Regions from separate parts of the Rhodococcus globerulus genome, predicted to be linked through region 3. Evidence: riboswitches for the same ligand, from Rfam matches in the RefSeq annotation. Region 3 holds a riboswitch; each other region holds the start of a gene.
The links. Region 3 has a riboswitch for cobalamin ahead of KYT97_RS00615 (VWA domain-containing protein). Riboswitches for the same ligand answer to the same signal wherever they lie in the genome.

Region 1 (7,874 bases), 240 kb from region 3:
CAGCGACTGCATGATGACGCCGCACAATGCGAGCCCAGCACCGCACACTGCAGCCAAGAGTGTTCGGGGAAGCCGCAATTCCCAGACTATGCCGTCCTTGATGCGGCTGACGCCGGACGATCCGACACCCCAATGCTCGAGCACCACGGCGTAGACGTCGCGAACCGACAGATTGGCCGGGCCGATCGTGATCGCCAGCGCGATCGAGAATCCGAGAACCACCAAACCGATCAGGAACAGCACTCCCAGAGTTGACCGGGATTCGAGACGCGCAGTGCGCGTGCTCAATTGGCCAAGCCCCAGTCACGCAGCGCGGTAGCGGTCTTCTCGACACCATCGATCGTGCGGATCGAGGGGTTGAGATCGGCGCCGTTCACAACGATGTACTTCTTGTCCTGCACAGCTTGCAGACGCGAGGTGACAGGGTTGGATTCGAGGAAAGCGATCTTGCTGGCCAGAGCGTCACCGTCGATACTGCGCCGACTCAGGTCCGCGAGCACCAAGGCCGTTGGGTTGCGATCGAGGATGGTTTCCCAACTGACCTGGGGCCATTCGTCCGTCGTATCGGCGAAGATGTTCTCCGCGCCAACAGATTCCGTGATAATTCCGGACGAGCCACAGCAACCAGCCATGTACGGAGTCATGGTGTCGGCAAACCAGAATGCGAGTGAGACCCCGGACGCATCGACGGAATCGGACGCTTTCGCGAATCGATCCTGTAGTTCGGCGACAAACTGTTCGCCTCGATCACGCACGTCGAAAATTGCTGCCAAGTCCCGGATTTCCTGGTAGACAGTCTCGATCTTCAACGGTTCGGTGCGAGCGCCGTCCGCATTCGACGCCGAGGACACCTTGCCGTCGCAGCCGTTGTCGGTGGGCGAGAGGTACGTCGGCACGCCGAGCGCGGCGAACTGATCTCGGCTCGCGACGCCGCCGTCGGCAATCGTGGAGGCAAACGAGGCCGACACGAAATCGGGCTCCGTGTCGAGGACAACCTCGAACGACGGTTTGTTGTCGGCAAGGCGCGGGACTCGATTGTTGTCAACTGCGAGGTTCTCGCGAACGGGATCGGTCCACGTCGCGGTGCCAACCATGCGGTCTGCAAGACCGAGGGACAGCAGGATCTCCGTTGAGCCTTGGTTGAGGGAGACCGCACGTGTCGGTGGTGCGTCGATAGTGACCTGTTGACCACAATTGTCGATGGTCAGGGGGTAGTTGGACGAGCTGGCGTCACTCGCGGTGACGGAGTCGTCGGAGGCGCCGCAGCCGGCCAGACCAAACTCGAGAGCCGAGGTGGCAACAACTGCTGAGGTGAAGCGCATAAAACGCATGAAGAGGGAACTCCTTGCTCAGGGCTCGATCGCGGAGCCGAGAATTCGCCGTGCTCGATCAGCGAGTATCCGGACTTCGATCCCTCGAGAAGGTTCGTCACCGTTGCGCGTCAGCCCTGGACTTGCACCAGGTTCCCTCGCCGATCGTGGCCGCACGAACGGCCACGTCAACCATAACGAGGTGCTGGTTTCTCCTCGCAAACACAGGGGTGGAATTGACCTCGTCAGCACTCGAGGTATCGTGGCCGACATGCAGCGCGTCTATTTCTGGTTTAGCAGGCCGGCCCCGGGTGGGCCTGCCGGCGTAACCACGCGCTGACAACCTCCACCCAAGAGCCGGATTACAGACCGGCTCGCTGGAGTTCACTTCATCTCTGGGGTCGGCCTGAGAACAGGAAACCGAAACCCCATGACTGTCACCATCGACACCACAGCCACATCGGACAGCCTCGACGATCAGCGCACTGTCAGTATCAGTCCGCTGGTTTCGCCGGCGACCGTCCGAGCTCAGCACGCACCCGACGAGGTCGCGGCCGCAACCGTGCGGACCGGCCGTGCCGACACGATCAACATCCTCAACGGTGACGACGACCGTTTGATCGTTGTTGTCGGACCGTGCTCGGTACACGATCCGGAAGCTGCGATGGACTACGCCCGCCGGTTGTCTGCCAAGGCCGAAGAACTGCGGGACGACCTGCACATCGTCATGCGGGTCTACTTCGAAAAGCCGCGCACCACGCTGGGTTGGAAGGGCCTGCTCAACGATCCCCACCTCGACGGCACCTACGACGTGAACACCGGACTTGGTATCGGCCGCAAGTTGCTGCTCGACGTGTCGAGCCTCGGTCTGCCCGTCGGCTGTGAATTCCTCGACCCGATCATGCCGCAGTACATCGCGGACCTGGTCAGCTACGGCGCGATCGGCGCTCGGACCGCTGCGAGCCAGGTTCACCGTCAGCTGTGCAGTGCACTGTCCATGCCGGTCGGCATCAAGAACTCCACCGAAGGTGACGTGCAGGTAGCCGTCGACGGTACCCGCGCTGCGGCAGCGAGCCACGTGTTCCCCGGCACCGACCTCGACGGTCAGGCCGCCTTGATCCGTACGGCTGGTAACCCCGACTGCCACGTCATCCTGCGCGGTGGCAGCGATGGACCGAACTACGACGCCGAGACGGTCGCGGATACCCTTGCCCGCCTGCGCAAGTCGAACCTGCCCGAGCGTGTGGTCATCGACGCGAGCCACGGCAACAGCAGCAAGGACCACGAGCGTCAGGTCATCGTCCTCGACGACATCGCAGCTCGTCTCGCCGGCGGTGAGCAGGGAATCGCGGGTGTCATGTTGGAGAGCTTCATCGAGGCCGGTCGTCAGGACCTGACCTTGGGCAAGGCGGACGAACTCACCTACGGTCAGTCCATCACCGACGCATGCATCGACTGGTCCACAACGGCAGCGCAGTTGGACCGTCTGGCGCAGGCCGTTGCCAGCCGTAGGGGCTGACGCCCCCGTGCGCCTTTCTGGTAGCGCCGACTACCAAAAAGGCGCACAGGGCCGCTAGGCCAGTACTTCTCGCGTGGCCGTGACCAGGCGTTCGAGCCAGGCGTCGGTGCCGACGGCCTGACGTAGCGGTTCGTTGGGCAATTCGATGCTGACCGGCAGTCCGGCAGGCAGGGTCGACCAGATGTCGGCCAGGGCGATGCCGCCGGTGCCGGGCACCAGACGCTCTTCGCGGGCGTGAAGGATCAGTTCTGCGTCATCCGTAGGAGCGGGGGTCGAACCGTCGCACATCTGGGCGTAGTGCAGCCACTCGCGCGGGATGGACGCAAGATCTTCCAGCGTTGTCGCCGAGCGGTCGGTGTGGAGTGCGTCGACCAGGACACTACGAGCCGGACCGTCTGCCGCCGAGACGATCTCGATGGCAGCACGCGCATCGGGCACCGCAGTCCACGGCATGAATTCGAGCGAGGCGACGATGCCGTAGTTCGCGCACAGTTCCGCGAGGCGGGCATAAGAGTCCGTGAGCCGAGCGCGGTCGCGGTCGTCGCCGCCCACCAGAACGGCCTTGGCTCCGAGCTGTGCCCCCGCTTCGAGAAGCGGAACGTAGTCGGCGGGGTCGAAGTCGGCTGCAAGACGGATGATTTCGAGGTCGAATACCTCAACGGGTGAATCATCCAGTCGACGCACCAGTTCGTCCAACGACTGCTTGTCCTCGTGCAGAGGGTAGGCCGTCGTACCTGGTGCCGCAGGCATCAGGCGGATGCCGATGGTGTCGAAGCCGTGTTTTTCCGCCAAGTCGACGTGCTGCATCGGTGCGGTATCGAGCACTGTGAGGGCTGCCAGTCCGAGTGAGAGTGTCATGCGTGCGCTCCAACTGTCTTGGCTCCGGCCAGTTCCCGACCTGCCAGGTAACCGAACGTCATAGCCGGGCCGAGGTTGATGCCGCCGGACGGGTAGTGCCCGCCCATCACGCTGGCCTGATCGACGCCGACGGCGAGCAATCCCTCGATGGGGCGGTCGTTGTCATCGAGAACCTGCGACGACGAGTCGGTGACAAGCCCGGCGAAGGTACCGAAACTGCCCGGCACCACCTTTACCGCGTAGTACGGACCCTTCTGTAAGGGCGCGAGCGACGGGTTCGGCCAGGGGTTGTCGGTATCGCCGGATCCCCGGTTGAACGGCGTTGTGCCGCGACCGAACTCGGGGTCTTCACCGGCCACGGCCCCGACATTGAATGCCTCGATTGTCTTTTCCAACTGCGTCGGATCAACGCCGATCTTCTCCGCCAGTTCGCGAACAGTGCGACCCCGTGTGAGGTATCCCGAGCGCAGGTACGGCTGGATCGGGATCGGCAGGGGCTTGGCCATGCCCAGCGGGAGGTAGCGCACGTACTGCTGGTCGGCAATCAACCACGAGCACACTTCTTCGCTCTCGGGAACCTGCTCGACCATCGCGAGGGTGTAGTCGTGGTAGCCGAGTGCTTCGTTGACAAAACGCTTGCCGTTCGCGAGAACTCCGATGACACCGGGCTTTCCGCGGTCGAGGATGTGCGGGAACACACCTTCCTTGCCGTTGCGGTAACGAACGATGGAGACGGGGCAGTACGCGACGGGGGAGGCAAGAGTGCGGTCGAGGCGACCACCCACGGATTCGCCGAGGGTGATGCCGTCGCCGGTGGTTGTCTTCGGAGTGAGTGACCAGTGCTCGTTTCCGGTGGGAGTACGGGGGAACAGTTCACGTCGGCGGTCGATGTCCTGGGCGAAGCCGCCGGTGGCCAGTACGACGCCGCGCGTGGCAGTCACCGAGTACGCACCATCCGGGCCTTCGAGGCGGACACCGACAACGCGACCGTCATCGTCAGTCTGCAGCGATGTTGCCGACGTTTTCACCCGAATCTCGACGCCGAGATCGAGCGCTGAGCGAAGCATCATGCCGACAAGCGCAGTGCCGTTGACGAGTTGCTGGCCACGACGCTTGGTGGCGAGATCGAACATGTGCTTTGTCACGCGAACACCACAGTGCACAAATGCTTTCGGCGATCGAGTCGAATGCAGGAATGCCTGCAGGTCGGGGCCGGCCATGATGCCCATGCCGAGGAATGACGTCTCGTACAACTGTCGACGTAGCAGCGCCGCGACGTCGGGTCCGAGCTTTCGCAAGCTCACCGGTTTCGGTCCGACGGAACGATGACCCGTGCCGGCTCCCGGTGTGTCGCCGTGAATGTCGGCGATCCTGGCTCCGGCAACGAACTTCAGTGCAGTCTTGCGTTCGAAGAACTCGACCATCTCCGGTGCGCCGTCGAGGAGTGCATCCACCTTGGCGGCGTCGAAGTTGTCGCCGAGTCGGTTCTCCAGATATGCCCGCGGCGCCGAACGATCCTCGACAACCCCATCGGCGATGGCAAACATGTTGCGCGGGGTCCACATCCACCCGCCTGACCAGGCCGTTGCGCCGCCGCAGGTGTCGGCCTTCTCGACAACGAGTACCGACGCGCCGCCATGTGCTGCGGCAATTGCTGTGGAAAGCCCGCCTGCGCCAGAGCCCACGACAACTACGTCGTAGGTGAGGGGGGTACTGCTACTCATTTCTGCTCCTTGGCAGTTGTTGCGAGAGTCGGTGTCGATGTCAGCTCGACAACCTTGCCCGTTCGTGACGATTCGTAGATTGCGGCGATGATGGCAAGTGATGCGCGGGCGTCCCGGCCGGTGACGGCGGGTTCGCGCCCGGTCAGGACGGCGTCGGCGAAGTCCTGAACCTGCAAGGTGTGGAAATCGGTGAGTGCCGCATTGACCGCTCCCACATCGAGATTGGCGTCTATGTCGGCGGAATACGGCGACTGGAACTCGACTTCGCCCGGTACGGTCCAGATTTCGTTGACACCCTCGTGCCCTTCAGGGAACTCGAGGACGCTGGCGATGGCACCGGTGCGCCCGATCACCGAGACGCGGTTGCCCAGGTTGTGATTGGCGCCGGTAGTCGCGGTGACGGTGGCGGTGCCGCCCGAAGCAAAGGAAATTACAGCTGACGCACTGTCCTCGGTCTCGATGTGCTCACCGTGGGTGTGGGTGCGGATGAAGCCGCTGACCGAGACGGCCTCGCCCATGAACCAGGCCAGCATGTCGATCTGGTGCACCGCCTGCGTCATGAGCACGCCACCGCCGTCGGTGTCCCAGCGTCCGCGCCACGCGTCGGCCGAGTAGTAGCTCGATGGGCGGTGCAGGATGACCGACGCCTCGCCGAGCGTGGGCAGTCCGATACGGCCATCGTCGATGGCGTCCCGGATCCGACGTGCGGCCGGCCAGAATCGGCGTTGGAAGAGCACCCCGAACGTGATACCGGCGCGGTCGGCGGCCTCGATCATGCGGTCGGCGGCAGCAACATCGACCGCGATGGGCTTCTCGCACAACACATGTACACCCGCTTCGGCAGCGGCCACGACTACCTCTTCATGTACCGGGTGCGGCGTGCAAACGGTGCAGGCGTCGAGTCCGAGGGCGAGAAGTTGCTCCACTGAACTCACCGCTGTGGGAATGCCGTGCGCTGCCGCGAACTCCTGGGCGCGTCCGAGATCGGGATCGCAGCAGCCGATTACCTCGACGCCGGGGACTTGCTGCAGGGCTCGGGCATGGTTGCCGGCGATCTTGCCGCAGCCGACGATTCCGACTTTCAACGTCATCAGAAATGTTCCTCTGCTTCGACGTCCCGCGCCGCAGACTCGCCGCGGTCGAGACTGTTCAGTGCTTCGATGTCCTCGCCGGAGAGGGTCACGTCGAGTGCTGCCAGGTTCTCGGCCTGACGCGTCGGGTTCGCTGATCGCGCGACCGGAACCACACCCTGCGCGACGTGCCAAGCGAGGACCACTTGAGCTGGTGTGCAACCGATTCGACCGGCGATCTCCCCGACCACGGCGTTGTCGAGCACATCGCCGCGGCCGAGCGGGCTCCACGACTGCGTGAAGATTCCGAGTTCGTCGTTGGCGCGGCGCACCGGAATTCGCGCGAGCGACGGGTCCATCTGAATCTGGTTGACTGCCGGTGCCTCGCCGGTTTCGGCGACGACGCGGCGCAGGTGGTGCTCCAGGAAGTTCGACACACCCACGTACCGAACCAGTCCGGCGTCGCGGCAGGCCAGCATCGCCTCGAACGACGCAACGTAACGATCGATTCGCGGGAGCGGCCAGTGGATCAGGAACAGATCGAGTTGATCCAGTCCCAGTCGTTCCAGGCTCTGCTCGAGCGCTCCGCGGATGTCACCGGAAACCTGGTCGTTTCCACGAAGTTTGGTGGTGACAAACAGTTCTTCTCGCGGTAGAGCAGACTCCGCCAACGCTACGCCGACGGCGTCCTCGTTGCCGTAGATCGCGGCGGTGTCGATGAGGCGGTACCCGGCCTCGATTCCGGAGAGTACCGACTTCGTGGCGTCGGCACCGACCAGTGGCCAGGTTCCGAGTCCGATGGGTGGCAACGCAGTTGCCACCGGTGCGGCTGTGTGTGCGCTCATGCGTGAACCTCCTGACGGGCCGCAGCGGCGGCGGTGATGGCGACGGCAACGTCGGCTGCGGTCACGAGTGCGGCATGGATGGATCCGCCGTCACCGCTCGCGTCGCCGACGGTATGGACCCCGAGTCGTGGTGCCAGTGAACGTAGTTCGGCCAGAAGCTCCGAGCGCGGCTCGACGCCCTGTGAGATCAGCAGCTCGCCGGGGGCGTCGACTTCGCTCAGTACACCGCCTGTCGAGATCGTGACCCGATCGGTGTCGACTTTGGTGACGATCGAGCTCAGGTAGGTCGTGAGGTTCTCACTTGCGGCCAGGCGCGGCAGCAGTACGATCTTGCCGCGCCGGCCGACGTCGTGTGCGATGGTTTCCTGCGGGCCGATCATGACGACCTGGGTGCCCTTCTGGAGCAGATCGTCTGCGACGGCAGCAGCCTCGCGGTCGGCGCCGAAAATGGTGATTGCCTCGGGGGCCGGATCTCCGGAAACCAGGAACTCGCGAACGTCACGGACGGTTCGGGTCTGCGCGCCGGGGAGGTCAGTCACGGGACCGTG
Region 2 (7,874 bases), 850 kb from region 3:
AAGGCGAGGTTCGCGTCGGGGGCTTCGGTGGCGCCGAAGGCCTCGCGGGGTGGTTAGCGGAAAACGATATTCGGGCGTTGCTCGACGCGACGCACCCCTTTGCGTCACGTATCACGGCTAATGCTCATCTGGCGGCTCGCACCTGCGAGATTCCGTTTGCTGTCTGCCAGCGGCCGTCGTGGGCGCAGCACCCACAGGACCGATGGTTTCCGGCTCGCGATCTCAGCCATGCTGCGGAATTGGTCCCTGTGTTGGGCACTAGAGCGTTCTTGACCATTGGTAGGCAAGGAGTTTCTGCGTTTGCCGAGGTCAGTGGCGTGAGTTTTCTCGTGCGGTCCATTGATCCGCCGACGGGCGCCATGCCAGCGCCCCACGAACTGATCCTGGCGCGCGGGCCGTTCGACGTCGAATCGGAGCGCGAACTCATGCGCCGCCGCGGTATCGACGTTGTAGTGACCAAGAGCAGCGGGGGTGACCAGACGTACGCCAAGATTGTTGCCGCTCGGCAACTGGGCTTGCCGGTGATCGTGGTGGAGCGCTCACCGGCACCGGAGGGCGTGGAAAGCTTCAACTCGCCTTCTGCCGCCGCAGCGTGGCTCGAATCGACAGTAACGTGAAAGTTCGGGGGCACGCGGTTCAGGTTCGTCTAAGGTTCGCGGAACATACTGGACCTATGTCAGGAACGGGTCCAACACGCCGAGGGTGCCTATGAGGGTGTCCGTCCCCGCACTCGGGCGTCGGAAGCGTTCGACAATTCGTGTCCGGACTCTCCACGCCCGCGTGAAAGTACTCACTGCAGGCTTGGTGGCGATTGCTGTGATCGCGTCTGCTGCTTCGGTGTATTTCGTATTCAACGCCTACCTTCAAGGCAACGTCGATCGTCAGTTGGAGCGAACAGCCGACGCAATTGCCGATACCGTCAACTTCGGTGGTGTCACACCGGTTTTGGGACTGACAGCCGGCGCCGATACCGCAGTGATCCAAGCTGTCGGATTGGTGACGACCGATGGAGCATTGGTGACGGCAACACCGGGATTGCCACCATTCAGTACCAGCGGTGAGGCAATCAAATCCCTGGCCCACAAAGCTTCCGGGTCCACCATTGCGACCTTGGATTCGTATCGGGTGTTGGTTACGCCGTCGGTCGCGGGTCAGACTTTGATCGTCGCGCAATCGCTCGGGCCGACAAATTCCGTCTTGAAGCGACTTGCGGTAGTGCTGGCTGCGCTCGGTGCCGCGGGTATCGCGTTGGCCTATGCCGCAGGAGATGCTGTGGCGCGCACAGGATTACGGCCGATCGCACGATTGACCGCGGCGACACAACGTGTTGCCGCAACGGACGATCTCACACCGATCCCGGTCACGGGCGACGACGAGTTGGCCTCGCTGACTGTCAGTTTCAACCGAATGCTGGGCACCCTGTCGGAATCACGGGCGCGTCAGCGTAGATTGATCACTGATGCCGGACAGGATTTGCTGGCACCCCTGACGGCATTGCGAACGAATATCGAACTGTTGATGTCGATCGACACCGCCTCCGGAACTGTGTCGGAAGCCGAGACAGCACTACTGCGAGACGAGATTACACATCAGATGATGGAATTGACCGCCCTGGTCGGCGAGCTTGTCGACCGTGCCCGGGTCGACGAAAGCGCCTCCGGACGAATCGAATCTCACCTGTGATTCATCCCTCACCTGGAGTTATGTATTTGCGAAATATTTTCTGACAATTCACTGCTGGTTAGTTGGGGGAGTTGAGATCATTCTGGGTATAGCCCGATTGGGGTGCAAACCGGAAGAGGGTTTGCGGGGGACCCTCGAGTGAGAGAGGAGTTCTCGTGGTCAAGCAAGCACGCGCCGAGCTGACGCGGCAGCAGATCGTCGCCGGCGCGGCAGCACAATTCGAAAAGACCGGGTACGGCAGCACAAGCATGAGTGACATCGTGGAGGGCGCCGGCACCACGAAGGGCGCCCTGTACTTCCACTTTGCATCGAAAGACGAACTGGCACAGTTTGTCATCGCAGAACAGCACCGCATGTCCATCGAGTCGGTCGAGGCGATATCCGCAACGTCGGCGACTCCGCTCGAAAAAACGGTCATGCTCACCCATGAGATGGCACGGCAGATCGTCGAGGAGCCCATCGTCCGAGCCGGAATCCGATTGACCTTGGAACTGAGCACATTCGAAGGTCCCGTCGAGCCGTACGCAGACTGGATCAATGCATGCACCGAACTCGTGCAGCAAGCGAAGGACAGCGGTCAGATCAAGCCGTCGGTGGACGTCGCCGCTTTGGGGCGATTCATTCCGGCTGCGTTCACCGGAGTTCAACTGGTGTCCAACGTGATCACCCGGCGCACTGATCTCACCGAACGTGTCGATGAGATGTGGCAGTTGCTCCTACCGGGAATCGTGTCCGGGCCGGCCGTTGGTGACATCGACCGACTCGTGAAGGCGCGATGGGAACCCGCTGCCGCCTAGCTGTGCCACACTGCTGACGTGGACCAGGAACCGCTGACCTACTCCGAAATCGGAGCAACAGGTGGCCTACTGCCCGTTGGCTATCACCACGTGCGCGAGCGTGCGGTGGTCGGTACTACCCGCGCCGATTTCGAGGCAGCGGCCAATACTGTCATGACGTGGGGGATGCATCGCGGCGCTGGATTGACGGTGAAAGCTGCCGGTGACACCGCCAGGACCGGCGAAGACGCAACTTTCGGTTTCGGACCGATATTGGTGCCCGTCCGCGTTGTTTACGTGGTCGACGAGCCGAACCGGGCCGGATTTGCGTACGGCACGCGCCGTGGTCATCCCGAGTGCGGCGAAGAGTCGTTCATTGTCCATTTCGACGAACTCGGCAATCAGGTTCGCCTCGAGATCACGGCATTCTCCAAGCCCGGTACTTGGTGGGTGCGCTTGGGTGCTCCGATTGGGCGTCTGGTGCAGGGATGGGTGACCCGGCGCTACATCCGCGCAGTGATTGTGAAGGATTCTGTTCGCTGAGCGAACAAAATCCTTCACAATCATGTTAGGGGTAGCGACGCGGCGTGAACACCTGTCGGCCGGAACCGGTATCCACAACCTTTGTCATGGACGATCCGACGATCAGCAACGTGCGCATATCGATCTCGGACGGTTCGAGATCGCCGAGCGTGACGATGCGCACCGATTCCTCCGCACCGGCAACATCTCGGCCGATGATGACCGGAGTTTCGGGGGAGCGGTGCTCGAGTACCAAATCCTTCATGGCCTGGACCTGCCACGTTCGGGATTTCGACGCCGGGTTGTAGACGGCAAAAGCCATATCTGCCGCGGCGACCGCTGAGATGCGACGCGACACCACTTCCCAGGGCTTGAGCCGATCCGAGAGGGAGAGCACGGCGTAATCATGACCCAGGGGGGCTCCGACGCGACTGGCCACGGCATTTGCCGCTGTCATGCCGGGCAGGATTCGGACGGGAACGCCGCTCCACTGATCTTCGGCTGCCACCTCGAGTACCGCTGCAGCCATGGCAAATACACCGGGATCGCCGGACGAGACGACGGCCACGCGGGCGCCGTTCTTGGCGAGGTCGAGGGCCATCGCTGCCCGCTCCGATTCGACGCGATTGTCGCTGGAATGGCGGCGCTGTCCGGGGCGGGTTGGCACGCGGTCGACGTACGGGCCGTATCCCACAAGGTCTGTGGCCAGTGAAAGTTCATGCGCCACTTCAGGTGTGGTCCATGCGGTGTCGCCGGGTCCGAGGCCGACGACAACCACTTCACCTGCGGTGTTTTCGCGCGTCGCTGCATTGTTCGACGGGCTGGGAACTATGGCGATGGAGAAGTACGGCACGCCCGCTGGATCGACGTCGGCGGCAGCGTCGACGCGCTGGCGAGGTGTGCTGGCTCGCTCGACATAGTGCGCTTCGCCGAGTCGGCCGGCGTCCTCGAGTGAGCGCAGAACCGGTGGGAAGGTGCGGCCCAACTTGAGGATCGCTGCGGCGTCTGTTTCCTTCAAGCGTCGCGTGAGCTCCGCTTGCGGCAAGGTCCCGGGCAGGATGGTGAGGATTTCGTCACCTTCTACCAGGGGTTTTCCGAGTGCGGCCGACGCGGCACTGACGGAGGTGACACCGGGGATGACCTCGGCCTCGAAACGATCCGCCAGGCGTTTGTGCATGTGCATGTACGAGCTGTAGAACAGCGGGTCGCCCGCGGCGAGTAGTGCCACAGTGCGTCCGGCGGTCAAGTGGACGGCCAACCTTTCGGCTGCGGCTTCGTAGAATTCGTCCATCGCACCCTGGTACCCACCCGGATGGTCGATGGTTTCGGTCGTGACGGGATACACGAGGTGTTCCTCGATCTGGCCCTCGCGCATGTACGGAGCAGCAACCCCGCGGGAAATGCTCTTACCGTGCCGCGCGGAATGGAATGCGATGACGTCGGCCTCGCCGATCACTCGGGCAGCTTTGACGGTCACCAACTCCGGATCGCCGGGTCCGATGCCGACTCCCCACAACTTGCCTTCGCTCATTCTTGTTCGCTCGCAATCGCATTGACGACAGCCGCGGTGACGGCACTGCCGCCGCGTCGGCCTCTCAGTATCAAATGGTCTATGCCGCTGGGGTGTCCGATCAGCGCTTCTTTGGATTCTGCGGATCCGATGAATCCCACGGGTCCGCCGACGATAGCAGCAGGCCGCGGTCCGCCCGCCTCGATCAGGTTGAGGAGATGGAACAGCGCGGTCGGCGCATTGCCGATCGCGACCACGGCGCCTTCGAGTTTCGGGCCCCACAGTTCGATAGCCGCCGCAGAGCGTGTGTTGTCGATTGTGTTCGCCAGCAAGGGAACCTGCGGATCGCGCAGTGTGCAGATCACGTCGTTGTCGGCGGGCAGACGCTTACGGGTAATGCCGGCGGCGACCATGTTCGCATCACAGAAGATCGGCGCACCCGCTCGCAGGGCAGCCCTCGCGACGGTGACGACGTTGGGTGTGAACGCGATGTCGTCGACCAGGTCGACCTGACCACTCGCATGGATCATCCGCACAACAGCTTGCGAGACATCCGCCGGAAAACGGCTCAGGTCGGCTTCGGCCCGAATTGTGGCAAAGGACTGGCGATAAATTTCTGCGCCGTCACGGATGTACTCGATCATGGGGCACAGGATAGAGGTATCACTGATCGGTCTGATTCACCCGGTAACCGTCGGTCGTCGCAATCACGTCGGCTACTTTCGCGCGGGGGCGCCCGCAGGAACGGTCACAGCCCGCCCAGTGCTGCCGGCCTTCGATCGGTAGTGAGCCCTGCTCGACGGCTTCGATGGCGTCCGCCCGGACATCGGCGAGCGACTTCTCGCATCCAGGGCTTCCGGTGCAGGCTGTGACGTCGAGCCACGGCGAATTCTCGTCGAAGATCAAGCCCATCGGAGCGAGAACTCGCACCACCTGCTCGGCTGCGCCTTCGTCGAGATCGAAGATCATGATCGAGCGCCACGGCGTCACGACCACGGGTTTTTCGATGGCGGCGAGGAATTCGGCGAGTCGTGCATCCAGGAGTCCGAAGCGGAGTCCGCCGCCTAATGCGACGGTTCCGTCGCGTTGTTCGAGCCATCCGATCGACGGCCCCGCATCCGGGGCGAGGTCGACGGCACCGGCAAATTCCGCTGAAAGGCCCAGATGATCGATCGTTCGAGCGATTCCGTCTGGCACTTCGGCCAGTCGCCAGTGCTTGTCCCGAAGATTCAGGAACGCGTGCGCGGCCTCGAGGAGCAACGGCACAGCGTCGTCGACATGGACAAGGTGGTTCGTGCGATGCCCCGCGAGGACGAGTGAGTGCTCGGATTCGCTGTGGGCGTGCAGTCCGAAATCGCCGTGCAGACCGCTGATGTCGCCGCGGCCGTCGTCGAGTGTGAACAGTGTTCGTCCTGGTAGCTGCGCCAACGCGGGGTCCGACTGCACCGCCGCGTCAAGAGTGCGAACCAGCTCACGCACATCGGCGACACCCCCGATTCGGCCGGACAGCGGCGACGCCAGAATGTTGCGAACCCGCTCATGCGTTGCCGAGGGGAGCAAACCAGCGGACGCGATCCGGTCGGCGAATACGCGGGGGTCCTTGACGGCTCGGAGCTGAATATTCCCACGTGAGGTGAGTTCCATCTGACCGTTGCCCACGTCGCGGGCAGCCTCGGCCAGCGTTTGCAATTGGTGTGGAGCCAAAGCGCCGCCGGGTAGGCGCACGCGCGCCAACGGGCCGTCTGCGGCCTGGTGGACCTGCAGCGCTCCAGGGCACGCGTCTGGCTGAGAACGGTCTGTGGACATGGTTCAAGGGTACGACCGTGCAGAGCACGGACCCGCGACCGGTAGCATCACGGTCAACCAGTGACAGCAGGTGAGGAAACCGGTGAGATTCCGGTGCGGTCGCGCCACTGTGAGTGTGTACAAGCGGAAGTGTTTCCGTTCGTAAACACGAGTCAGACCCTCAACTGCTGTCCATGAAAGATCTTTTTCACGGGGCGCGAAACCCCAGGAAGGTTTCACCTGTGATTCTTCTGCTCTCGACGTCCGACACCGATCTGCTGAGCGCTCGCGCAAGCCAGGACAACGGAGACGGCGTTTCGTATCGCTGGGCAAACCCCTCCAGGCTGCTGGTTTCCGAGGATCTACCCGGCTTGCTCGACGGCGTCGATCTTGTGATCGTGCGCATCCTCGGCAGCCGTCGGAGCTGGGAAGACGGTCTGGACATGGTCCTGGCCAGTGGCCTGCCCGTCGTGGTGCTCGGCGGCGAACACGCGCCTGATGCCGACCTCATGGAGTGCTCGACTGTCTCCCCGGGCGTTGCGGCTGAAGCGCACAATTACCTGGCCGAGGGCGGCGCAGACAACCTGGCGCAGCTGCACCACTTCCTGTCCGACACAGTGCTGCTCACCGGTCACGGCTTCGAGGCCCCGACGCGGCTGCCGTCGTGGGGAATCGCTGAATTTGCCCCCGACATCAGCGACAACAGTGGTCCCGTCATCGCGGTTCTCTACTACCGCGCCCAGCACCTCGCCGGGAATACCCGCTACGTCCAGGCGCTCTGCGACGCGATTGCCGATGCCGGCGGCACCGCGCTCCCGATCTACTGCGCCTCGCTGCGCAGCGCCGAAGCCGAATTGCTGACCACACTTCGCCGGGCCGACGCCATGGTCGTGACGGTTCTCGCGGCCGGCGGAACCAAGCCGGCCACCGCATCCGCGGGCGGCGACGACGAAGCGTGGGACGTGGCAGCACTCGCCGCATTGGACGTTCCGATCTTGCAGGGACTGTGCCTGACCAGCAGCCGCGCCACCTGGGATGCCAACGACGACGGATTGTCGCCGCTCGATGTCGCGACGCAGGTTGCGGTCCCCGAATTCGACGGACGCATCATCACGGTGCCGTTCTCGTTCAAGGAAATCGATTCCGACGGACTGTCCACGTACATGCCTGATCCGGAGCGCGCAGCCCGCGTGGCCGGCATCGCGGTGCGTCACGGCAAGTTGCGTCATATTCCGACGCCGGAGCGCCGTGTTGCCTTGATGCTGTCGGCCTACCCCACCAAGCACGCTCGCATCGGCAATGCCGTTGGCCTCGATACACCTGCCAGCGCAATCGACCTGCTCACCGAAATGCGTAGCGCTGGTTACGATCTCGGACCCACCGACGGACCGGACTCGGTTCCCGGGTTGGCCGCCAAGGATGGCGACGCGCTGATTCACGCGTTGATCGCCGCAGGCGGGCAGGATCCCGACTGGCTCACGGCCGAGCATCTCGAGGGCAACCCGATCCGCATTTCGGCGGCGCGATACCGCGAGTGGTTCGCCACCCTGCCTGAAGATCTGCGCAGTGGTGTCGAGGAGCACTGGGGCGAAGCGCCC
Region 3 (7,874 bases):
GAGACCTTCCTGATCTTCCATCGCCCAGCCGTAGGCGACGTCGCCGTACGCCTGGACCTTGACGGTGATGTCGAGTCCGGCGTCGCGCGCCTGCTTCTCCGTCATTCCGACATCGGCGATCTGCGGATCGGTGAACACCGCGGCCGGGACAAACCGGTGATCGGTGGCGCGCAGCCCGGAAGTGTCGTTCCACGCGTCCTGGAGCAGGTTGTGCTGCACAACACGCGCCTCGTGGTTGGCCACGTGCTTGAGCTGATAGGGGGAGGAGACGTCGCCGAGTGCAAAGACGCCTTCCGCGGTGGTGCGCTGGTACTCGTCGACGACGACGGAGCCGTTGTCGTCGAGTTCGATGCCGGCCTTGTCGAGGTCCAGGAGATCTCCGTTGGGCTTGCGGCCCACCGCAACGAGCAGAACGTCGCCGGAAACGACTGTGCCATTTGCCAGTTCGACGGCGATGTTCTCACCGTCCGCGCGGACCGACTGCATCGGTGATCCGAGATGCACGTCCCACTTCTTGACGGCGAGTTCGGTGAAACGCTCCGAGATCTCGTCGTCGAGATGACGCAGGAGGCGCCCACTGCGGCCGATGATCGACACGCGAGAACCCAAGGCGGAGAACACATGTGCAAACTCGGTGGCAATGAAGCCCGAGCCGACGATCACGAGGTGCTCGGGGAGTTCCGGCAAGCGCATGATGTCTTCGTTGGTGTAGTACTTCACGCCAGACGAGGCGATCTCCTCGGGAATGATCGGGCGTGAACCGGCCGCGATCACAACCTGGTCGGCAGTGATGGTCTCACCTGTGCCGGTGTTGATGGTCTTCGGTCCGGTGAAGGTGGCGTGGCCGCGGTAGACGGTGGTGTTGGGGCTGTCCTCGCTGCGGTAGCGTTCGCCGCCCGCGGAGATGGGATCGATCCGGCCGAAGACGCGCTTGACGATGTCGGACCAGCGGACGCCGTCCAGGGTGGCGTCGACGCCGAACTTCTCGGCATGCGACACCGTGTTCGCGACCTCTGCCGCGTAGACGAACATCTTGGTCGGTATGCAACCGACGTTGAGGCACGTGCCGCCGAAGGTGCCTTCCTCGAGGATGGCGATTTTCTTGCCGTCGAATCGCTCGTCGGGCAACGAATTCCCCGAGCCGCTTCCGATGATGGCAAGGTCGTAATGCGTCACTGCGCGTTCTCCTGTGTGGTGGTGTCTGCGTCTGCGGTCAGATGGCGCTCTAGCCACTCCAGCCACTGATCGAGTTCGGAAAAGGCTGTGGCCAACGGCTTCTGAGTCGAGAGGAAGACGTCGTGGCGCGCGCCGTCGATGGGAACGATGGTAGTCCGATCACCGAGGCAACCTGCCCACCGTGCGATCTGCCTCACATCCAGGACGGAATCTGCCAGGTCGACGCCGGGGTGGTACGCCCTGGCGAACTCCGATTTCTTCGAGCGCAGGATCAGCGCCGGCACACCGATGTCCAGGCCGCGGTGCAGTTGCGCGTGTCCGCCGCGCACGGCACGCATCCACCCGAACGTGACCGGGCAGCCTTCGAGCGGCTTCCAGTCGAGGTTGTAGTCCCACTCGCCGTTGGCGGAGACGTGCAGGCTCGAGCCGTACGTCGGCAAGCCCGTGCCGGGGATGACAGTCTTCGCGGACACCCGTCCCAGTGCGTCGATGGCGGCGGTGCCGACGCTGCGAACCATCGCTGGACCCTGCAGGTCGAACCACGGGCTGTTGAGCACAAGACCCGCGATGCCGTGTCCCGCGCTGCCGCCCGGCTTGCGCTGGAGTCGGTCCAGCCACAGCGGAACGATGAGCCCACCGGTCGAATGCGCCATCAGGAGCAGTTCGCTGCCGTCGGTTTCGGAGTTCACGATGCGCAGGGCCTCGTTGAGTTCGGCGTCGTACAGTGCGAGATCCGACACATAGTGAGCGGTGTGGCCCGGTTTCAGTGAACGCCCGCACTTGCGCAGATCCAGTGCAAAGAAGGCGTAGCCCTGCTCGGCAAAGTGCTCCGCCAGATGTTTCTGGAAGAAGTAATCGGTGAACCCGTGTACGTACAGAACTGCACGGTTCGCCCGAACTGCCTCGCCAGGCGGCTGATAGCGGACGAGTGTCGCGTCGACCTCACCCTCACCGTCCGGATCGGTTCCGAGAGGAATGGTCAGCTGCTGATATCCGTCTCCGAGGACGTCTGGAACCCATGTAGTCACAGATCACAATCTAATCGTCGTTTCCCGGCGGCGTTGTAGAGCACAATTGGGGGTGGTAAACGGCGCACTTACGCCCAGGTAACCTATTCGGCGTAACACAGCAGGCGGATGCGCGCACGGCTAATGACAAGGAAGTCGATTCTCCAGTGTCGAATCAGAACGCGGTAGAGACGAAGACGGATGTAGTGCTCGTAGGTGCGGGCATCATGAGTGCCACGCTTGGTGCATTGTTGCGCCAGCTGCAGCCGGACTGGTCGATCTCGACCTTCGAGAGGCTCGACGCCGTCGCAGCCGAGAGCAGCGACCCGTGGAACAACGCGGGAACCGGTCACTCCGCGCTCTGTGAGCTCAACTACACCCCCGAGAACTCGGACGGCACGGTCGACATCAAGAAGGCCGTCAACGTCAACGAGCAGTTCCAGGTGTCCCGGCAGTTCTGGGCACACGCTGTCGAGCAGGGCGTGTTGACGCAGCCCAAGGAATTCATCAACCCCATCGCGCACGTGAGCTTCGTTCACGGCGAGGCAAACGCCAAGTACCTGCGTGCCCGCTACGACGCACTTGTCGGCCACCCGCTCTTCCGTGGCATGGAGTACATCGACGATCCGGCCGAGTTCACCAAGCGCCTGCCGCTGATGGCAAAGGGCCGCGACTTCTCGGATCCCATCGCCCTCAACTGGAGCCAGGACGGCACCGACGTCGACTTCGGAGCGCTCACCAAGCAGCTCGTCGGCTACATCGGCAAGACCGGCGGCAACATGTACTTCGGTCACGAGGTCACCAACCTCACCCAGAACTCCGACAAGACGTGGACCGTCAAGGTCACCAACCGTCGCACCGGTGAAAAGCGCGTCGTGCGTTCACGATTCGTGTTCGTCGGAGCCGGTGGCGGCGCTCTGCACCTGCTGCAGAAGTCGGGCATCAAGGAAGCCAAGGGCTTCGGCGGTTTCCCCGTCAGCGGCGCGTTCCTGCGATGCACCAACCCTGAGCTGATCGACCAGCACAGCGCCAAGGTCTACGGCAAAGCTGCCGTCGGCGCTCCGCCCATGTCGGTTCCGCACCTCGACACGCGTGTCATCGGCAACAAGCCAGGCCTGCTGTTCGGACCGTACGCCGGCTGGTCGCCCAAGTTCCTCAAGCAGGGTCGCTTCACGGACTTGCCCGGTTCGGTCAAGCCCAACAACATCCTCTCGATGCTCGGCGTCGGCGTCAGCGAACTCGGTCTGGTCAAGTACCTGGTCAGTGAGCTCACCAAGAGCGAAACCGGACGCATCTGGGATCTGCGTGAATTTGCGCCCAAGGCGGAGACCAAGGACTGGGAGCTCATCACCGCAGGCCAGCGTGTCCAGGTGATTCGCCGGGCCAAGGGCAAGGGCGGCGTCCTCGAATTCGGTACCGCCGTGGTGGCTGCCGAAGACGGAAGCATTGCCGGACTGCTCGGTGCGTCACCAGGCGCGTCGACGGCTGTTCCCGCGATGCTCGACGTGCTCGAGCGCTGCTTCCCGACCGAATTCCAGGGCTGGAAGGGCAAGCTGCGCGAGATGGTTCCGTCCATCGGCGTCAAGCTCACCGACAACGAAGGACTTTTCAACCAGGTCTGGGATTGGTCCTCGAAGGTGCTCGAGCTCGATTCCTCGGCGTCAACCGATTCTCTTCCGGTCGCGGAGACCGCTGCAACTGTGTGATAGTCGCAACCATGACGGCAACAGCAGCATTGAAGCGTTCATGGGCACTCGACCTCGACAACAAGACTTTCTACGAGTTGTTGAAGCTTCGGGTAGAAGTATTTGTCGTCGAGCAGGCCTGCCCGTACCCCGAGTTGGACGGGCGGGACCTGCTGACGGAAACCCGCCATTTCTGGCTGGAGCAGGACGGCGAGGTGGTGTGCACTCTGCGCCTCCTCGAAGAGCACGACGACGGCACGAAGAGCTTCCGAATCGGTCGACTCTGCACGTCACGTGAAGCACGCGGACAGGGCCATACGACGCGATTGCTGCAAGCTGCGCTGGCCGAAGTGGGCGAAGCGCCGTGCCGCATCAACGCTCAGACCTATCTGGTCGACATGTACAGCAAGCACGGCTTCAAAGCTGACGGCGAAGAATTTATCGAGGACGGTATTCCGCACACCCCGATGCGCCGCGGTGGCGGCGAGGCGTTTGTGCTTGCCAGCTGAAACGCAGTCATACACCCGACCCAGTCGGCTCACGCAATTGTGGGCCGACTAGGGTTTTTTCGATACCGAATGCTCGCGGGGAAGTCCTGTTCGATTCAGGTGCGGTCCCGCCACTGTAAAGATCTCACGAGATCTCAGCCAGATTGCCGCGACGTTCGGATGAAGCCAAGTTCTCGGCGAGGAAACCGAGAGGTGGAGGGATGTCGACGTGCGTGTAGAAGACGATCAGGCAGCGGTGGCGGGTTTCCCGTTCAGCGCGGTAGTAGGCCAGGACCAACTGCGATTGGCGTTGATCCTGTGCGCCGTACACCCCGGAATCGGTGGCGTGCTGGTTCGCGGTGAAAAGGGCACGGCAAAATCCACCGTCGTTCGAGCCTTGACGGCTTTGCTACCGGCTGTCGACGACGCCGGTGTGACGCGTCCGGCCAGGCTGGTCGAACTGCCCGTCGGGGCGACGGAGGACCGCGTGATCGGCTCGATCGACCTCGAGAAGGTATTACGCGACGGTGAGCGCGCCTTCCAGCCCGGACTCCTGGCCGCGGCGCATCAGGGGGTTCTGTACGTCGACGAAGTGAATCTCCTGCACGACCACCTGGTGGACGTTCTTCTCGACGCGGCCGCGATGGGCCGAGTGCATGTCGAGCGGGACGGAATTTCGCACTCCCACGCCGCGAAGTTCGTCCTCGTCGGAACAATGAATCCCGAAGAGGGAGAACTGCGTCCACAGCTGCTGGATCGTTTTGGTCTGGCGGTCGACGTGTCGGCGTCTCGCGACGTGGATGTGCGGATGGAGGTAGTGCGACGACGCCTCGACTACGAGCGCGATCCACAGGCGTTTGCCCGCAGGTATGCGCCGGCCGATCAGGAACTCGCCGCCGAAATCCTTTCTGCGCGTGACAAACTGGATGGCGTGGAGCTGAGCAACCGCGAACTTCGGCGCATCGCGTCGCTGTGCGCGTCGTTCGACGTGGACGGTATGCGCGCCGATCTTGTTCTCGCCCGTACTGCCACCGCTCATGCTGCCTGGCGTGGCGGCAGCGAGGTCGCCGAGGAAGACGTACGAGTCGCAGCGGAACTGACACTGCCGCACCGCCGCCGTCGCGATCCCTTCGACGAGCCGGGCCTCGATCAGCAGCAACTCGACGACGCGATGGATCGTGCAGACGAGGATGCTCGGGCCGGCGAGCCTGAACCACCCGAGAATCCTGAAGGCGGCGAACCTGACGGCGATGAACCCGATGACGGGGGCCCTGATGATGACGGCCCCGACGATGATGGGCCGCAAGACGATCCGGACGGTCCGGGCGGGGGAGTTCGCGCCACCGATCGACCGTCTGCGCCGCCGAGCAGTGCGTTCAAGGCCAAACTTCTCGAAGTTCCTGGTGTCGGTGAGGGTGCGCCAGGCCGGCGTTCGCGCTCCACGTCGTCGCGTGGACGCGTCGTGCGGTCCACCACCGACCGCGGGCACGGTCTGCACCTGACGAGCACGGTGTTTGCCGCTGCGGAATCGCAGATTGCGCGGGGCCGGACGGAGGGCCGTCTGCGGTTGGCGCCGGCCGACCTGCGAGGCGCGATTCGTGAAGGGCGCGAGGGCAATCTGATCGTGTTCGTGGTGGACGCGTCGGGGTCGATGGCGGCGCGCGACCGGCTCTCCGCTGTGACGGGCGCCGTTGTCTCGCTCCTGCGCGACGCTTACCAGCGCCGCGACAAGGTGGCCGTTATCACCGTCCGGGGCCGCGAAGCCGAACTGGTTCTGCCGCCGACGTCGTCCGTGGACATCGCTGTTCGCCGGTTGCAGTCCATGCGAACAGGTGGCAAATCACCACTCGCAGAAGGCTTCTTGCGTGCCCGTGAGGTGATTCTGCGTGAGCGGCTCAGGGATCCGCAGCGCCGCGCGCTCATGGTTGCGCTGACAGACGGGCGTGCCACCGGCGGCAAGGACGCGCTGCACCGCGCTCGCGTTGCCGCGCACTTACTGGCCGATGCATCGGTCGCTTCGATCGTCGTGGACTGCGAAACCGGGCTCGTCCGTTTGGGGTTGGCCGCCGAATTGGCCCGAGAACTACGAGGTGGATGCGTCCGCCTTGCCGAATTGTCAGCTCAGCAGGTCGCGGGTGTCGTCCGCGCCGCCGCCTAACGTTTTCATTTCAGGAGATCACCATGCCTAAAGGCGTTCCCGACACTGTCCCCGACGACGGATTGACCACACGTCAGCGTCGCAACGCGCCGGTGCTTGCCGTCCACACCGGACCGGGAAAGGGCAAGTCCACCGCAGCATTCGGGATGGCGCTGCGTGCCTGGAACCAGGGATTCGACATCGGCGTCTTCCAGTTCGTGAAGAGCGCAAAGTGGAAAGTCGGCGAGGAAGCCGCCTTCCGCGCACTCGGAAACCTGCACGACGAGAGTGGCGTCGGCGGTCCGGTGCAGTGGCACAAGATGGGTGAGGGCTGGTCGTGGACTCGTAAAGCGGGTAGCGAGGAAGACCATGCGGCAGCAGCTGCGGAGGGATGGCAGGAGATCGCCCGTCGCCTCGCCGACGAAACGCACCGTTTCTACGTCCTCGACGAGTTCACCTATCCGCTCAAATGGGGATGGGTCGACGTCGACGAGGTTGTGCAGACCCTGCGTGATCGGCCGGGAAATCAGCATGTGGTGATCACCGGCCGTGACGCGCCGCAGGCGTTGATCGACGCAGCCGACCTGGTGACCGAGATGACCAAGATCAAGCACCCGATGGACGCCGGCCGAAAGGGCCAGCGAGGCATCGAATGGTGAGTTCGTCCACTCCCGCCGTTGTTATCGCCGCACCCGCATCGGGTAGCGGAAAGACCACGGTGGCAACGGGATTGATCGGTGCACTCCGGCGATCCGGCAGCAGTGTTGCACCGTTCAAGGTTGGTCCGGATTACATCGACCCGGGCTATCACGGACTTGCGGCGGGAAGGCCGGGTCGCAACCTCGACACGGTGCTCGTCGGCGAAGAACGCATCGCTCCGCTCTATCAGCACGGCACCGCCGACTGCGATATCGCGGTGGTCGAAGGCGTCATGGGCCTCTTCGACGGCAAGATCGACGAAGCCAATGCGCAGGCATCCGCAGAAGGGTCGACGGCGCAGGTGGCCGTGGTTCTGGGGGCACCGGTTGTTCTGGTCATCGACGCTCGCGGCCACAGCCAGAGCCTGGCCGCCGTGTTGCACGGCTTTGCCACCTACGACGCTAGTGTGCGGATCGGCGGCGTCATCCTCAACCGCGTCGGCAGCGCCCGGCACGAGCAGGTTCTGCGCCACGCGTGCGACAAAGTGGGGATACCGGTACTCGGGGTTGTTCCGCGCCTGGCCGAACTGGAAGTGCCGTCGCGTCACCTGGGGTTGATTCCGGCTGCCGAGCACGGCACCGCGGCAGTCGCCGCCGTGGACGCGATGTCGGAGTTGATCGCAACTCACGTCGATCTCGGCGCGGTGCGCGCATTGGCCGCATCGAATGTTGTTGCACCTGTG
Region 4 (7,874 bases), 220 kb from region 3:
AGTTTGTCCAGGAGCATCACAAGAATCCGCTGCTCAGCTTCGCTGAGGACGCTGACCCACGCGTGTTCGCGCTCGTTCTGCTCGCGAAACGCCTCGACCATCGCGTCTCTGCCCATCTCGGTCAGGTAGAGCTGCACCGAACGGCCGTCGTTCTCGGTAGGGCGACGATCGATCAGGCCGTCGGCCAGCAGTGATTTGGACAGGTTCGACACGGCCGCCCGACTCATTCCAGTGAGCTCGGCAGCGGCTTTCGGCTCGATCGGCCCGGCCAGCCAGGTCACGAACATCAGGCGGAAGGATGACCACGACCAGCCGCGTGGTCGGTGTATCGACGACTCGAGGTCATACGTGACCACGTTGGATGCGCGGTTGAGTGTCAGGAGAACCTCGGTGGCGAGGTGGTGGCGAAAGCCGTGCTCGTCGGACAGTCTTTTGTTCGCCAACTCGATGAACGACCAAAAATTGAGCTCTCCGGCCGTTCCCTGAGTTTCTTCTGCTGCGGCTTCCATGGCGTCACTCTAGCGCGATCAAGAGGCACGTTTGTATATGAATGTACTAAAAGGGGCCTACGGCCCCTGTGCGCCTTTCCAGTAGTGCCCACTACCAAAAAGGCGCACAGGGGGGCGGAGCCCCCTACAACTCCGCTCGCACCAGCTTTGCCGCCTCGACGAGGTTACGCAGCGACGCTTCTACCTCGACCGGACCTCGTGTCTTCAAGCCGCAGTCAGGATTGACCCACAACCGTTCCACCGGGACAGCCTCGATTGCTTCACGCAGCGAGCCGGCAATCTCGTCGACGCTCGGCACCCGCGGAGAGTGAATGTCGTACACACCGGGGCCGACGCCAAGGTCGAACCCGACGGCGCTGAGGTCGTCCAAAACCTCCATGTGCGAGCGGGCCGCCTCGATCGAGGTGACATCGGCATCCAGTCCCGCGATCGCGCCGATCACGGCACCGAACTCCGAGTAGCAGAGATGGGTGTGGATCGCCGTGGAATCCGCGACGCCCGACGTTGCCAGTCGGAACGACCCGACCGACCAGTCCAGGTATGCCGACTGATCGGCGGCTCGCAACGGGAGCAGCTCACGAAGTGCGGGCTCGTCTACCTGGATGATGCCGATGCCGGCAGCCTGTAGGTCGACGGTTTCGTCCCGAATCGCCAGTGCAACCTGATTGGCGGAGTCGGCAAGTGGCTGATCGTCACGCACGAACGACCACGCCAGAATCGTGACCGGTCCCGTGAGCATCCCCTTGACCGGCTTGTCGGTCAGTGACTGCGCGTAGGTGATCCAGTCGACCGTCATCGGCTTCGGTCGGGAGACATCGCCGTAAAGGATCGGCGGACGTACACAGCGCGTTCCGTACGACTGCACCCAACCATTCGCGGTCGCGAAGAATCCCTCGAGCTGTTCGGCGAAGTACTGGACCATGTCGTTGCGTTCGGGTTCTCCGTGCACGAGCACGTCCAGGTCCAACTTCTCTTGGAGCGCAACCACATCCGCGATCTCGGCGCGCATGCGCGAGATGTATTCGCCTCCGTCGATCTCGCCCTTGCGCAATGCCGCACGAGCCACCCGAATCTTGGATGTCTGCGGGTACGAACCGATAGTGGTGGTCGGAAGGGGAGGAAGCGACAGCAATTCGGCCTGAGCTTTACGGCGCTCTGCTGCCGGTGCGCGGTTGGTCGCCGAATTCAGCACGGCTTCAAGACGCCCACGCACGCGTGCGTCGTTGAGTCGCTTGTCGTCCCTGCGAGTCGACGCGGCGGCGCGAGCGAGGCCGAATTCGTCCTCGACGGATTCGCGACCCTGGGTCAGTGCGGTGGCAAGTGTTGCCACTTCCCGCACCTTTTCGGCGCCGAATGCAAGCCAGGAGCGAAGGGCTTTGTCGAGATCAGGTTCCTGCGAGAGCGAGTACGGAACGTGCAGGAGTGAGCACGACGTGGAGACGGCAAGCCTCTCGACGCTGCCGAGCAACCCGCCAAGCGTGGACAGCGCCGAATCCAGGTCCGTTCGCCAGATGTTACGACCGTCGACAACTCCGGCGACTACCAATTTTCGGGCGAGGTCTGAGACGGAACCTATCGAATCATGTCCTGCGACAAGGTCGATCGCAAAACCGTCGACTGCGGTGGACGCCAGGGCGGGCAGTGCATCGCCCAACGAGCCGAAGTACGACGCCAGCAAAATTGCCGGTCGGTTCGACAACAGTGAAAGCTGTTCGTAGAGCGACCGCGCGGCCTCGATCTCCTCGTCGGTGCGGTCGCCGACGAGCGCCGGTTCGTCGATCTGTACCCACGTGGCCCCGGCTTCGGCGAGCTTGCCGAGAAGGTCCGCGTACAGCGGAACCAGTTCATCGATCCGCGTCAGAAGAGGTTCTTCGGTTCCGACAGCCTTCGAGAGGAGAAGGAACGTGACGGGTCCGATAACAACCGGGCGAGCGGGAATTCCGTCGGTGAGTGCTTCCGCCAGTTCGCCGAGCACCTTGGAGGCGTCGAGCGCGAAAGTCGTCGACGGTGAAATCTCGGGGACCAGATAGTGGTAATTGGTATCGAACCACTTCGTCATCTCGAGCGGTGCGATGGTGTCGGTGCCGCGTGCGGCCGCAAAATAGCGGTCCAACGGATCGGCGACGGAGGCGACCCGCTCGGGCAACGCCCCGAGAAGCACTGCCGTGTCGAGCATCTGGTCGTAGAAGGAAAAAGTGTTGACCGGGATGGAGTCGAGACCCTGGTCACGAAGGTCGGCCAAGCCCTGCCGACGGAGGTCACGAGCTACTCGCGCCAAGGCGTCGGCGTCGATACGCCCCGCCCAGTAGCTTTCGATGGCCCGCTTGAGTTCGCGATGAGGACCGATGCGCGGAGAGCCCAGCACGGTCGCGGTGAATGTTGTTGTCACGGAGTTTCTCCAGATTGCCATTGCACTGATGGCCACTGCCGGCAGACGGGTACACCTCATGAGGCCGCGATCAAACATGCGACCACTTCTCGAGATCTACGCGCCCATTCCACGAGGCGGTGGACCGTCGGGCACGGCGTGCCCGACACAGTCGGCAGGTCTTCGGACTCGCGGGCTCTCGATCGTGGTGATCGAACCTACTGGCCGTCGCTTCCCAGGCAAGATGCCCAGTGCATGTAGACGGCGGTCGTTCCTGCTTACCGCTGCGGGACAGTCCCGGATTTTCACCGGGTTCCCTCTCACTCCGTCAGCCTGGGCTGACGGAGCTTCGACGCCAGGAACGGTCTTCGGGGCTCCTCATGACCGCGCCGGGCGAACCAGCTGCGTTGCCCAGCATAGGGCCACGAGCGTCGGAGCAGGAAAAGGAGTGCCTGTATGCCTTCGGTCGACGGGCTAGGCGCGCCACGAGTACGAGTTGGAGTCGGGAGGGACGCGGGGAAGATTTTCCGATGATCGGAGATTTTCTGCCATTTCGACAAGCAGGGCCTGTGATGCCGGAGAAAGGTCGACGACCCGGGACGTGAGATTGCGTAGGCGATCATTGTGAAGCTGTGCGAGCAGAATATGGTCGGAATCGCCGCTTGCAAGAAATGGCACTTCTTGGTCGGGGTTGAAAAAATAGTCCGGAGTCACTTCGAAGAATCGGGCGAGGGCGGAGACAACTTCGGGTGAGGGATTGGTTCGGACACCCGTGCGGAGTTGCGACAAGTAGGGAGTCGAGATGCGACAACCGTCTTCGGTCATGCTGCGCACAACCATGGCGTTGGTGACGTGATTGGGGGCGGACTCGAACAGCGCATTCAATCGTTGGCTGAATCTCGCCATGAGCCTTCCCCCTGTGTTGTCCGCTCAACCATCTGATAACTGGTAGGTAACCAAAGGTGGGTCGGTACTCCGCTACTTGGTTCCGCAACGTGTTGCTGTGGAACCAGGTAACAGGATACGTGAAGATTTGCGTCAGAACTGCAGGCGGGAGAGGGATTGGCATTAATTGCGACGGAATTGCCGGATACGGGACTCTATGTGGGGACCCTGCTCTTCTTATAACCAACCGTTGGATTCGGCGATTCGGGCAGATTCTCCGCGCGTTGCACCACCGGTCTTCCCCATCGCGGACGACAGGTGATTGCGAACGGTGCCGGCTGACAGGAATAGCTCGGCGGCGATAGCTGCAACGGGTGCGCCGGCCTTCGCGGCGCGCAGTACTTCGGTTTCGCGGTCGGTCAGCGGAGATTCGCCGCTGACAAGGCTGTCTGCCGCCAACGTGGGATCTACGACGCGCAACCCCGCATGAACGCGTCGCACCGCGTCGGCGAGTTGCCGCGCCGGGGTGTCCTTGACGACAAAACCGGTGGCCCCGGCGTGCATTGCCTTGCGAAGAAATCCTGGCCGCCCGAAGGTTGTCACGATCAGCACGCGTGTCTGTGGGAGCGCTTCCAGCAACGCCGACGTGGCAGCGATCCCGTCCATCCCCGGCATCTCCACGTCCAGTAGCGCAACGTCGGGGCGGTGTTCCATAGCTGCCGCAACAACCTCGTCGCCTCGACCAACTTCCGCGACCACGGTCAGATCGGTTTCGAGATCGAGGAGCGCCGCCAGGGCGCCGCGAACCAATGCCTGGTCGTCGGCGAGTAGTAGCCGAATGCTCACGTGTTCTCCTGTTCATGGACCTGCAGTGAAAAGCCCTGGTGCGCGGCGCTGTTGATGGTCAGGCGGGCTCCCGCCGCTGCGGCGCGTTCACGCAGTCCGGTCAACCCGTTGCCGATCGTCGTATTCTCACCGGAGATCCCGTCGTCGACAATTTCGACGCTCTTCTCGTCGATGGTGATGGTGCATTGTGTTGCGGCGCTGTGACGTACGACGTTGGTGACACCTTCCCGAACTGTCCAGGCAAACAACTCCCGCAAGTGTCGCGGGACCATTTCGGTACTGTTCGGGGAATGATCTTCGATGCCGGCGGCACGGAGAGCCTCCCGGGCACGGGCGATCTCGACGGGAAGTGAGATGGTTCGAAAGCCGTCCACGGCCGAGCGCACATCAGCCAAAGCGTCTCGGGAAAGCCGTTCGAGATCGTCGAGTTCACTGCGAGCTCGCTCGACGTCGACGTCCAACAATCGGTTGGCCAGTTCGGCTTTGACGGTGATGACGGTGAGCGAATGTCCGAGGATGTCATGGAGATCGCGCGCCATTCGAGCGCGTTCTTCCATGACGGCACGCAGTTCCTGTTCTTCTCGTTCGTGGACCATCGCAATATTGCGTCTGATGAGGGACATGACGCCCCACGTGGCAAACGCGGCGGCGCACACTCCGAGTGACAGGCCCGAATAGTTTCCCCATCCGGCGCTGACACTGACGATTTCCACCGAAGCGGCAATGGCCAAGGTGAGAATGCCGCCGGCCACGGTCGGAAGCATTGTGACGGCCGTGACCGCGAGGTAGGGCGCAGTTGCGAGACCGGTCGGCCCGACACTGACGATGATCACAGCAGCGAGTGCAGTCAGACCGGCCAACGTGAGTACCGCGCGGCGAACTGTCGGTTCCCCGCTGAGGGTGAGACGGCGCTGCTGTACCCGGGCAAAGGTGTAGAGGTAGAGAGCGCCGAAGGTAAGCGTCGCAAGAATCCCTGCCCAGCCGCGTAATTCGTCGCGAAGGTTCCATCCCTCGATGAGGGGACCACCGAGAAAAATCATCCACACGGCGGCAAACAGAATGCCGAAACGATTCCGTCGCGGCATCGCGGCGGAATCGATTGGGCGAGTGGTCTCCGACAACTACACACGCTCCGTATCTTGTTGGAACCGCCAGATCGCTCCGGCAGCGAAGACGGCGAACCACACCAGAATATTGACGATCCACGTCCAGTGGACGCTATTGCCGGTCAGCGGCGCGTGCGCCAGCGCGTTGATGCCGAACATCGGAGTGAATTGAGCGATGGTCGCCCACACCGAACCATCCTGGAGCGGAACAAACAGACCGCCGCCGAATGCCAGCAGTGCGAGCCCGGGACCGAGCAGTTGCATGACGTTCTCACTCGGCAGCAGGTATCCCATGAACAGGCCGAAGGCCGCGAAGATCGACGATCCGAGCCAAGCGATCAATGCCGTTGTGAACCACAATGATCCGTCCATCTGAGCAGAGGTGAACGAGCCGACAACATAGACAACGAGGATCGACGCGAGACCGAGCAGCATGGCCATGATCAATTTGACGGCGATGTAGGCGACCGGAGTCAACGGTGTCAGCCGAAGTTGCCTGCTCCACCCGGATGCTCGCTCGATCGACACCATCGCGCCGCCGCTGGTGGTTGCGAGCATCGCGCCGTACAACGCCATGCTGATCATGATGTACGCCGCGACGTTGCCGTGCCCGATGTCATGAGCGTCGTCGCTTTGCCCCAACCCGAAGACCAGGTAGAAGACCACCGGCATGACAAGTGTGAAGAGCATCGTGCGCCGATTACGGGTCAGGCGACGCAGTTCCAAACGCAGCAAGGTCGTGTTGAACCCGCCCAGTGGTACGACGGTTCGTTCTGTTGCAGTGGTCATCACTTCTGTCCTTCGGAGTTGTTCGACGTGAGTGCGATGAAGGCGTCTTCGAGTCCGCGCGAGACGATTTCGAGATCGCGGGCCGCTGTGTTGTTCAGGAGGAACCGTGCGACGGCATCGGTGTTGCCTGAGTGCACCGTCAGTGCCTCGCCGCGCAGTTCGACGGCATCCGAGTGCGGGATCGCGCGTAGAAGTTCGTCGGTCAGGCCAGGAACCCGCGCGTGCAGGGTTCGTCCGGACGCCATGGCTTTGACCTCGGCGGTGGTTCCGTCGGCCACGATAGTTCCTTGCCGGACCAGAATGATGCGGTCGGCGTAGACGTCGGCTTCTTCGAGGTAGTGCGTCGCAAACAGAACGGTGCGTCCTTGATCCGCGTCGGCTCGGATGGCCGACCAGAAGTCCCGGCGCCCTTCGACATCCATGCCGGTGGTCGGTTCGTCGAGGATGAGAAGTCTCGGGTCCGACAGGAGGGCCATCGCAAATCTCAGGCGCTGCTGTTGCCCGCCGGAGCACTTGCTGACGAGTCGGCCGGCGATGTCGAGGATTCCGGCGCGGCGCAGGACTTCGTCGACGGGGCGAGGGTGTGCGTACAGACTCGCCGTCAGTTGCACCGTCTCGGCAACTGTCAGTTCTTTGAGTAGTCCGCCGCTCTGCATGACCGCGGAGACCAGTCCGCGGGCTATCGCTGCGCGCGGCGCCATCCCGAAGACGCTCACGTCACCGGATGTCGGCTTCGACAGGCCGAGAATCAAGTCGATGGTGGTGGTTTTTCCGGCGCCGTTCGGGCCGAGAAACGCCACTATTTCACCGGGGCGAATACTCAGGTCGATGCCGTTGACTGCGCCCACATCGCCGAAGCGCTTGTGAAGTCCGGTCAATCGAATGGCGTCGTGTGCTCGTCCGTCAACGGGTGGATGCAGTGCCTGTGCTGAGGTCATACCTCGAATCTGCCGGTTTTCGGCAGGGGAGCCCTCGTCGATCCGTCATTCTTCGGCCATGACATTTGTCATTGGTTTGGCAGTCGCGGGTTTCGGTGGCTGCTGGCCGAGGCGGGCGAGTACCAGGCCGACGATAATCGCTGCGCCGCCGATGCCTTGGATGACGGTGATGGATTCGCCGACAAGTATCCAGGCTGCGATCACTGCGCACAGGACCTCGGTGAGGGCTACGAGCGACCCGATTGTGGGTCCCAACAACGTGATCGCGGCGATGCCGGTGAGATAGGCGATGACGGTACTGACGACGACCAGAATCACTATCGGCAGCCACACTCCCACAGAATGGCCTGCCACGACGGTGTTCGACGACGAGAATGCAAGGGGGAGTGCGCCGATCACTCCGAGTAGTCCGATGAGCACTGCGCTGACAGTC

Region 1: another riboswitch for cobalamin. It lies ahead of KYT97_RS30410 (ABC transporter substrate-binding protein); the one in region 3 lies ahead of KYT97_RS00615 (VWA domain-containing protein).
Region 2: another riboswitch for cobalamin. It lies ahead of cobN (cobaltochelatase subunit CobN); the one in region 3 lies ahead of KYT97_RS00615 (VWA domain-containing protein).
Region 4: another riboswitch for cobalamin. It lies ahead of metE (5-methyltetrahydropteroyltriglutamate--homocysteine S-methyltransferase); the one in region 3 lies ahead of KYT97_RS00615 (VWA domain-containing protein).

Annotation. Positions count from the first base shown of each region.
Region 1 covers NZ_CP079698.1:6,644,110-6,651,983, reverse strand. The annotation lists gene KYT97_RS30415 (FecCD family ABC transporter permease) at 1-288, opposite strand, end outside; gene KYT97_RS30410 (ABC transporter substrate-binding protein) at 285-1,331, opposite strand; cobalamin riboswitch at 1,374-1,506, opposite strand; gene KYT97_RS30405 (3-deoxy-7-phosphoheptulonate synthase) at 1,741-2,829, shown strand; gene KYT97_RS30400 (sugar phosphate isomerase/epimerase family protein) at 2,884-3,687, opposite strand; gene KYT97_RS30395 (FAD-dependent oxidoreductase) at 3,684-5,411, opposite strand; gene KYT97_RS30390 (Gfo/Idh/MocA family protein) at 5,408-6,502, opposite strand; gene KYT97_RS30385 (aldo/keto reductase) at 6,502-7,326, opposite strand; gene KYT97_RS30380 (oxidoreductase) at 7,323-7,874, opposite strand, start outside.
Region 2 covers NZ_CP079698.1:995,283-1,003,156, reverse strand. The annotation lists gene KYT97_RS04460 (cobalt-precorrin-6A reductase) at 1-617, shown strand, start outside; gene KYT97_RS04455 (HAMP domain-containing protein) at 781-1,683, shown strand; gene KYT97_RS04450 (ScbR family autoregulator-binding transcription factor) at 1,839-2,480, shown strand; gene KYT97_RS04445 (DUF1990 domain-containing protein) at 2,499-3,002, shown strand; gene cobJ (precorrin-3B C(17)-methyltransferase) at 3,028-4,512, opposite strand; gene KYT97_RS04435 (precorrin-8X methylmutase) at 4,509-5,135, opposite strand; gene cobG (precorrin-3B synthase) at 5,155-6,297, opposite strand; cobalamin riboswitch at 6,349-6,479, shown strand; gene cobN (cobaltochelatase subunit CobN) at 6,519-7,874, shown strand, end outside.
Region 3 covers NZ_CP079698.1:141,926-149,799, forward strand. The annotation lists gene mtr (mycothione reductase) at 1-1,176, opposite strand, end outside; gene KYT97_RS00600 (alpha/beta hydrolase) at 1,173-2,204, opposite strand; gene mqo (malate dehydrogenase (quinone)) at 2,351-3,889, shown strand; gene KYT97_RS00610 (GNAT family N-acetyltransferase) at 3,901-4,377, shown strand; adenosylcobalamin (AdoCbl) riboswitch at 4,430-4,576, shown strand; gene KYT97_RS00615 (VWA domain-containing protein) at 4,613-6,514, shown strand; gene cobO (cob(I)yrinic acid a,c-diamide adenosyltransferase) at 6,538-7,152, shown strand; gene KYT97_RS00625 (cobyrinic acid a,c-diamide synthase CobB) at 7,146-7,874, shown strand, end outside.
Region 4 covers NZ_CP079698.1:6,662,397-6,670,270, reverse strand. The annotation lists gene KYT97_RS30500 (MarR family winged helix-turn-helix transcriptional regulator) at 1-509, opposite strand, end outside; gene metE (5-methyltetrahydropteroyltriglutamate--homocysteine S-methyltransferase) at 634-2,898, opposite strand; cobalamin riboswitch at 3,035-3,243, opposite strand; gene KYT97_RS30490 (helix-turn-helix domain-containing protein) at 3,352-3,783, opposite strand; gene KYT97_RS30485 (response regulator transcription factor) at 4,000-4,608, opposite strand; gene KYT97_RS30480 (sensor histidine kinase) at 4,605-5,729, opposite strand; gene KYT97_RS30475 (ABC transporter permease) at 5,730-6,503, opposite strand; gene KYT97_RS30470 (ABC transporter ATP-binding protein) at 6,503-7,441, opposite strand; gene KYT97_RS30465 (EamA family transporter) at 7,487-7,874, opposite strand, start outside.